One region of the Alkalihalobacillus sp. NPDC127517 genome, then DNA from elsewhere that is predicted to be linked to it. Evidence: a T-box and tRNA genes for the amino acid it is inferred to sense, from the RefSeq annotation. Region 1 holds a T-box; the other holds one or more tRNA genes.
What was found. A T-box is a leader RNA that pairs with one kind of tRNA and senses whether it is charged. The one in region 1 lies ahead of metG (methionine--tRNA ligase), so its partner is inferred to be a tRNA-Met.

Region 1 (3,414 bases):
GAATCTATGATTAACGTCATTCAAAGCATTCACAAGCGCCGAGATAGCTACCAGTCTTTTAGTGACCGGGTCGCTAACCTTGCAGAAGCATTAGAGATGGGAAAACAAAAGGTAGAAGCGATGCTGCATGACGGTGGGATGACACGGGACGAGATTAGCCGCTTTTCTACATTTAAGTCGCTACTCGATCAATATGGCAGCCTTCCGCTTTCATCTGTAAAAGGAATACAGTGGCGTGCAAACCGTCTTCACCAGGCTGGGCTCTTTCAGCAAAATATACGAGCAATTGAGACGAGTATCCACCAAGGCAAATTAGTTGTCATCCAGGGTGCAGTCTGGTTATTACAAGTGTTCTCAAGTTATGTGATCGGTTCGTTATACGGGCAAAGACGAGCGTATCGTGATGCGAAGCTGCAACAGCAGCAGGGCACATTTTTCCCGCCATTTGTTGTCGTAACAGATGAAGCGCATAACTTTGCACCTAAAGGCTATGACGCACCAGCAAAGTCTGTGCTCAAGGAAATTGCGCAGGAGGGACGTAAGTACGGTGTCTTTTTAATTTTTGCGACGCAGCGGCCGACACTACTCGATGAAACGATTACTGCACAGCTTAATTCAAAGTTTGTGTTTCGTACGGTGCGAGGAACCGATATTCAAACGATTAAAGAGGAAACGGACTTGACGAGTGAAGAAGGAAAACGACTTCCATACCTAAAGTCAGGGGATGTTTTTGTTTCTTCTGCGATCATCGGGCGGACGATGGCTGTGCGGATTCGGATGGCTCATTCAACGAGTCCTCATACACAAAACCCATTTGATGAGCTTGAGCAAATGAACGCACAGGGAAATGAAGCCGTCCTTGAGGCGCTCTATCCACATTTACCGCTATCAGAAATGAATTTAGTGAAGGATCTTACAGCCTTAAATCGTGATTCCGGCAAAAGCTGGGACGTATCTACCTGGAAAACTGAGCTTGAGCGATTATGTCGTGAAGAACTCTTAGTGAAGCAGAAAACACCATTCGCCACGCTTTACGACCGTGCTTGACACGACTAGGGATGTTTCTGTATATTCTAGGATATACTGATTATGTTTATATCGATTCCAATGAACGGATAAGTACACATGACTGATTCACGCAGAGAGCTGGGGTAGCTGAAAACCAGTTGAGGATGGATGTGGAAGTATGGTCCTGGAGGATTCTATCTTCGAGTGGAGGTTCCATAAGGGGATAGCGTAGCTGGCGTTAACAGAAAAGTCTTGATGACTTTACGAGCCCTTCTGTTGTGAAGCGAAGGGGAACTTGGGTGGTACCACGTGAGCATAGCTCTCGTCCCGACTTTGGGACGAGGGCTTTTTTGTATGGAAAAATGAATTTGAGGAGGGCGCTTCATGCCTGAGGAAAAGAAGAGCTTTTATATTACGACCCCGATTTATTACCCGAGTGGGAATTTGCACATTGGACATACGTACACAACCGTTGCAGGTGATGCGATGGCCCGTTACAAGCGTTTGCGCGGCTATGATGTTCGCTACTTAACAGGAACGGATGAGCATGGTCAAAAGATTGAACAAAAAGCAGCGGAGCAAGGGCTAACGCCGCTTGAATTTACCGATAAAATGGTGAAGCCTATTCAAGCACTTTGGGAAAAGCTAGACATTTCCTATGATGATTTTATTCGTACAACAGAAGATCGTCATAAGGTTGTTGTAGAGAAGCTGTTTGAACAGTTATTAAAACAAGGTGATATCTATCTTGATGAATACGAAGGCTGGTATTCTGTACCGGATGAGACCTTCTACAGCGAAAGACAGCTTGAGGATGTCACGAAGGATGAAAACGGCACAGTAATTGGTGGTAAAAGCCCAGATTCAGGCCACCCTGTAGAGAAGGTTCGTGAGCAGTCTTACTTTTTCCGCATGAGCAAATACGCCGATCGTTTACTTGCTCATTACGAAGCAAATCCTGATTTTATTCAGCCGGTTTCTCGTAAAAACGAGATGGTGAACAACTTCATCAAACCAGGTCTAGAAGATTTAGCGGTATCCAGAACAACATTCAGCTGGGGCGTAAAGGTACCAAGTAATCCAAAGCATGTAGTCTACGTATGGATTGATGCATTAGCGAATTATATTACAGCGCTTGGTTATGGTGCGGACGACGATACGTTGTATAAAAAATATTGGCCAGCAAACGTTCATCTGGTTGGGAAAGATATTCTACGATTCCATACGATTTACTGGCCGATTATGTTAATGGCACTGGATATTCCTCTACCGAAAAAAGTGTTTGGTCATGGCTGGTTCCTAACAAAGGACGGGAAGATGTCCAAGTCTAAAGGAAATGTGGTTGATCCGGTTCCATTAATTGATCGTTACGGTCTAGATGCGATTCGCTATTACTTATTGCGTGAAGTACCGTTTGGAGCAGATGGAGTCTTTACACCAGAAGCATTTGTTGAGCGCGTGAACTACGATCTAGCCAATGACTTAGGAAATCTACTAAATCGTACAGTGGCGATGATTCAGAAGTATTTTGATGGAGAGATTCCAGCATACGTAAAGAATGGTACACCATTTGACGAAGATCTACTTGACCTCGTGAATGCAACGATCACGAAAGTAGAAAATGCTATGGAAGAAATGGAATTCTCAATCGCGCTAACAGCGATTTGGCAGCTTGTTAGTCGTACAAACAAATACATTGATGAAACACAGCCATGGACATTGGCGAAGAGTGAAGACGAGCGAGAGCGTCTAGGTACAGTGATGTATCATCTGGCAGAATCGATCCGCATCATCTCTGTATTGATTCAACCATTTATGACTAAAACACCAGGTAAGATCTGGTCACAGCTTGGTGTGGAAGAGTCGTTAACATCGTGGGATTCTACGGCTACATTTGGTCAGCTTCCTGCTGGAACAAAGGTAGGAAAAGGGGATCCGATCTTCCCTCGTCTAGATGTCGAGGAAGAAGTGGCGCACATTGTTGAGTTGATGGGCGGAAAAGTCGAAGAAAAACAAGAGCCAGAAGAGATTGAAGATGAAAATCAAATTACAATTGAGGACTTCTCTAAGGTTGAACTGCGTGTGGCAGAAGTGACAGCAGCTGAGCCTGTGCAGGGAGCTGATCGATTGCTTAAAATCCAACTGGATCTTGGCTATGAACAGCGTCAAGTGGTTTCTGGAATCGCAAAGTTTTATAAACCAGAAGAGCTAGTCGGTAAAAAGGTAATCTGCGTGACTAATCTGAAGCCAGTGAAGTTACGTGGCGAACTGTCTCAAGGGATGATTCTTGCAGGATCAAAAGGAAAGAAACTACAGCTAGCAACGATTGATGGAGCCCTTCCAAATGGAGCTCAAGTAAAATAAAAAAACAGCGATCATTCCAGGCATTGGAGTGATCGCTGTTTT
Region 2 (3,414 bases), on a different contig from region 1:
AATTCTTAGCTGCAACATCCCAGTTTACTACATTCCAGAAAGCGTTGATGTAGTCAGGACGACGATTTTGATAATTTAAGTAGTATGCGTGCTCCCACACATCTAATCCGATAACAGGAGTTTTACCTTCCATTACAGGAGTATCTTGGTTTGGTGTGCTTGTAATTGCAAGTTTCCCACCGTCAACAATTAACCAAGCCCAGCCAGATCCAAAACGATTAGCTGCTGCATTAGCAAATTCCTCTTTGAACTTGTCAAAGCTACCAAATTCTCCAGTAATTTTGTCAGCAAGCTCGCCAGTTGGAGCAGTGCTTCCACCTGGAGTTAGAAGCTCCCAGAAGAATGTGTGGTTAGCGTGTCCGCCACCGTTGTTACGTACTGCTGTACGAACAGATTCAGGAAGAGCGTCAAGATCGCTGATTAGCTCGTCCACTGATTTGCTTGCAAGATCAGAATGACCTTCAAGAGCTGCGTTTAGCTTTGTTACATAAGTATTATGATGCTTGTCATGGTGAATGTTCATTGTTTGCTCATCGATGTGAGGTTCAAGTGCGTTTGCTGCGTAAGGTAATTGTGGTAATTCGTATGCCATGTTAATTCTCCTCCTTGAATGAGTACCTAGTTTCAGAACTTTTGAAACAAAAATGTTTCTTAAGTCTTCCATTTTAAGTTATCAAATAAAAATGATATATGCAAATGAAACGACTCTGCCTCAAAACGGTTCTAATCATATAGTTTCCACATGTATCGAAGGACTAAACGTGGAATTCATTTGAATTATTTCGGTAGGCATTGTTGCGTTGCATAGGATGAGGAATGAATCGTGCTGCGTTTTTGTTATTAGTACTGGAGTTTCTTGGTTACGTCCCTGTTCTTCTTGATTCTACTCTGAAGGTTCTTGGTGTGGGAGGGTTTGTTCTTGGTTTGAAGGTAACGGGCTTGGTGCAAGGCGCTTTCTTCTTGTTATCAGCACCTGTTTCTTAGTGGGATGTGCTCTCGGCTTGGTACGCGGCTCGTTTTTCTTGCTAAGGCTTCTTGTTCCTTGGTCAAAATTGATTTTAGCTTGGTTGGGAGCTCTTTGTTCTTGGTATTCCTCCCCATCCTCTAGGCACAGCTGGGGTTCTTGGTTGAGTGCCTATTCCTCTTGATGCCACTATCAAGGTTCTTAGTGAGAGCGGATTTGTTCTTAGTTTGGAGGTTACGGGCTTGGTGCACATCACTTTCTCCTTGTTATCAGCACCTGTTTCTTGGTGGAACCTGCTCTCGGCTTGGTGCAAGGCTCGTTTTTCTTGTTAAGGCTTCTTGTTTCTTGGTCAAAATTGATTTTAGCTTGGTTGAGGGGCTCCTTGGTCTTGGTATTCCTCCCCACCCTCTAGGCACAGCTGGGGTTCTTGGATAAATTCCCATCCCCTTTAACACCTTTCTCAGAGTTCTTTGTGTTGGAGGGTTTGTTCTAAATACTCCTTTTCCTACGCACAAAAAAACTCTGAACGACAAAGCGTTCAGAGTTTTTCTTTTTTGGAAGGAGGAAGAGGGATTCGAACCCCCGCGCGGTTTGACCCGCCTGTCGGTTTTCAAGACCGATCCCTTCAGCCAGACTTGGGTATTCCTCCAGATTGTAAGATAAGTGCGGATAAGAGTGGACCCTGTAGGACTCGAACCTACGACCGATCGGTTATGAGCCGAGTGCTCTAACCAACTGAGCTAAGGGTCCAAGATGGGGCGGCTGATGGGAATTGAACCCACGAATGCCGGAATCACAATCCGGTGCGTTAACCACTTCGCCACAACCGCCATGTCAGTCATCAAATCCAACTTATGTAATTATGGTAGCGGCGGAGGGGATCGAACCCCCGACCTCACGGGTATGAACCGTACGCTCTAGCCAGCTGAGCTACACCGCCATATTATGGCTCCACAGGTAGGACTCGAACCTACGACCGATCGGTTAACAGCCGATTGCTCTACCACTGAGCTACTGTGGAACATTGTGTCCCTCAAGACAAGAACTATCTTATCACGATATTTTAAAGTGCGCAATACTTTTCACGAAAAAAAGTTTATTTATTTTTTCGGAGTAATAAAACCTGCAAGAAATACTTTACCACATGCGTTTTTGGTGGACAAGCACATACGTGAGATAATTAAAAAGAAAAGTGCCGAGATAAGAATTCGATAAGAATTCTCTCCCAGCACAGATTGAAATTAATATTCTCCTATTACAGCTTCCGCAATGTTCACACTGTGATCACCAATACGTTCTAAGTTACTCACTATATCAACAAATACCACACCAGAACCACCGGAACAGCTTCCGTCGTTCATACGAGCAATATGTTGCTTTCTTAACCTACGTTCCATTTTATCTATTAGTTCTTCCTTCTCAAGTACACCTTTCGCTTTAACAACGTCATGATGTTCAAGTGCAGAGATTGCTGCTTCTAATGTTTCTTTTGTTAATTCAAACATCTCATTTAAATCCGATAATGCCGTTTCGGACATAGAAACCTTATTTGATTTCTGATAGTCCTTCAACTCTACGATATTTTCCATATGATCACCAATGCGCTCAATGTCACGTATGGAGTCTAAAAGGGTTGAATGCTTTTTGGAATCTAAGTCAGACAGAGATTGTGATGAGACTTGTATTAAATAGTTTGTTATTTCTTTGTCCAAATTATTAATTGCTTGCTCGTACTGTACTGTCTTTTCTGCTGATTTCTTATCACCTGTTGCAAGATAATTAGCTGCATTAACTAGTCCTTCGTATGAATACTCAGCCATTCTTAGAACTTCTTGTTGAGCCTGTCCAAGTGCAATCGACGGAGAACTACCAATAAACCTCGCATCAAGGTGCTTAGATGTGAATTCAACTGTAGCATCCTCTCCTGGGATCAGCTTAGTTACAATCCAAGCTAAAATTCCAATACACGGAAATAGAATCAGCATATTAGTCACGTTAAATACCCCGTGAGCAGTGGCAATCTGAGTCATTGGGTTTAGATTGAATTGTACTGCTAGAAACTCAATAAATCTTGTGAATACGGGTAGAATCAATAACACAATTGTTGTACCAATTAAGTTAAACATAACATGAGTTAAAGCTGCTCGTCTTGCTGCCACAGTAGCACCTATTGCAGAAATAACAGCCGTAATTGTTGTTCCAATATTATCTCCAAATAAAACTGGAAGTGCTGCTTGTAAATCAATAGCCCCTTGAGCATAAAGCTGCTGAATTATTCCAATGGCAGCAGAAGAACTTTGAATTAACACAGTTAACACAGTTCCGATGAGAACACCCAATAAAGGATTATTACTTAATGTGACAGTCCATTCTGTAAAGGCAGGAAGATCACTTAGAGGCGCAAGTCCTTGCCCCATTAATTTCAATCCGTAAAAAAGAGCTCCTAAACC

Region 2: it has a tRNA-Met gene. The T-box ahead of metG (methionine--tRNA ligase) is inferred to sense a tRNA for this amino acid. The anticodon was not compared.

Annotation. Positions count from the first base shown of each region.
Region 1 is NZ_JBNNQX010000016.1:60,837-64,250, reverse strand. It holds gene ACQKKO_RS18520 (ATP-binding protein) at 1-1,047, shown strand, start outside; T-box leader at 1,099-1,341, shown strand; gene metG (methionine--tRNA ligase) at 1,393-3,372, shown strand.
Region 2 is NZ_JBNNQX010000006.1:235,496-238,909, forward strand. It holds gene ACQKKO_RS10290 (superoxide dismutase) at 1-592, opposite strand, end outside; gene ACQKKO_RS10295 (hypothetical protein) at 817-984, shown strand; tRNA gene ACQKKO_RS10300 (tRNA-Ser) at 1,524-1,613, opposite strand; tRNA gene ACQKKO_RS10305 (tRNA-Ile) at 1,641-1,714, opposite strand; tRNA gene ACQKKO_RS10310 (tRNA-His) at 1,719-1,794, opposite strand; tRNA gene ACQKKO_RS10315 (tRNA-Met) at 1,828-1,904, opposite strand; tRNA gene ACQKKO_RS10320 (tRNA-Asn) at 1,911-1,985, opposite strand; gene ACQKKO_RS10325 (Na/Pi cotransporter family protein) at 2,206-3,414, opposite strand, start outside.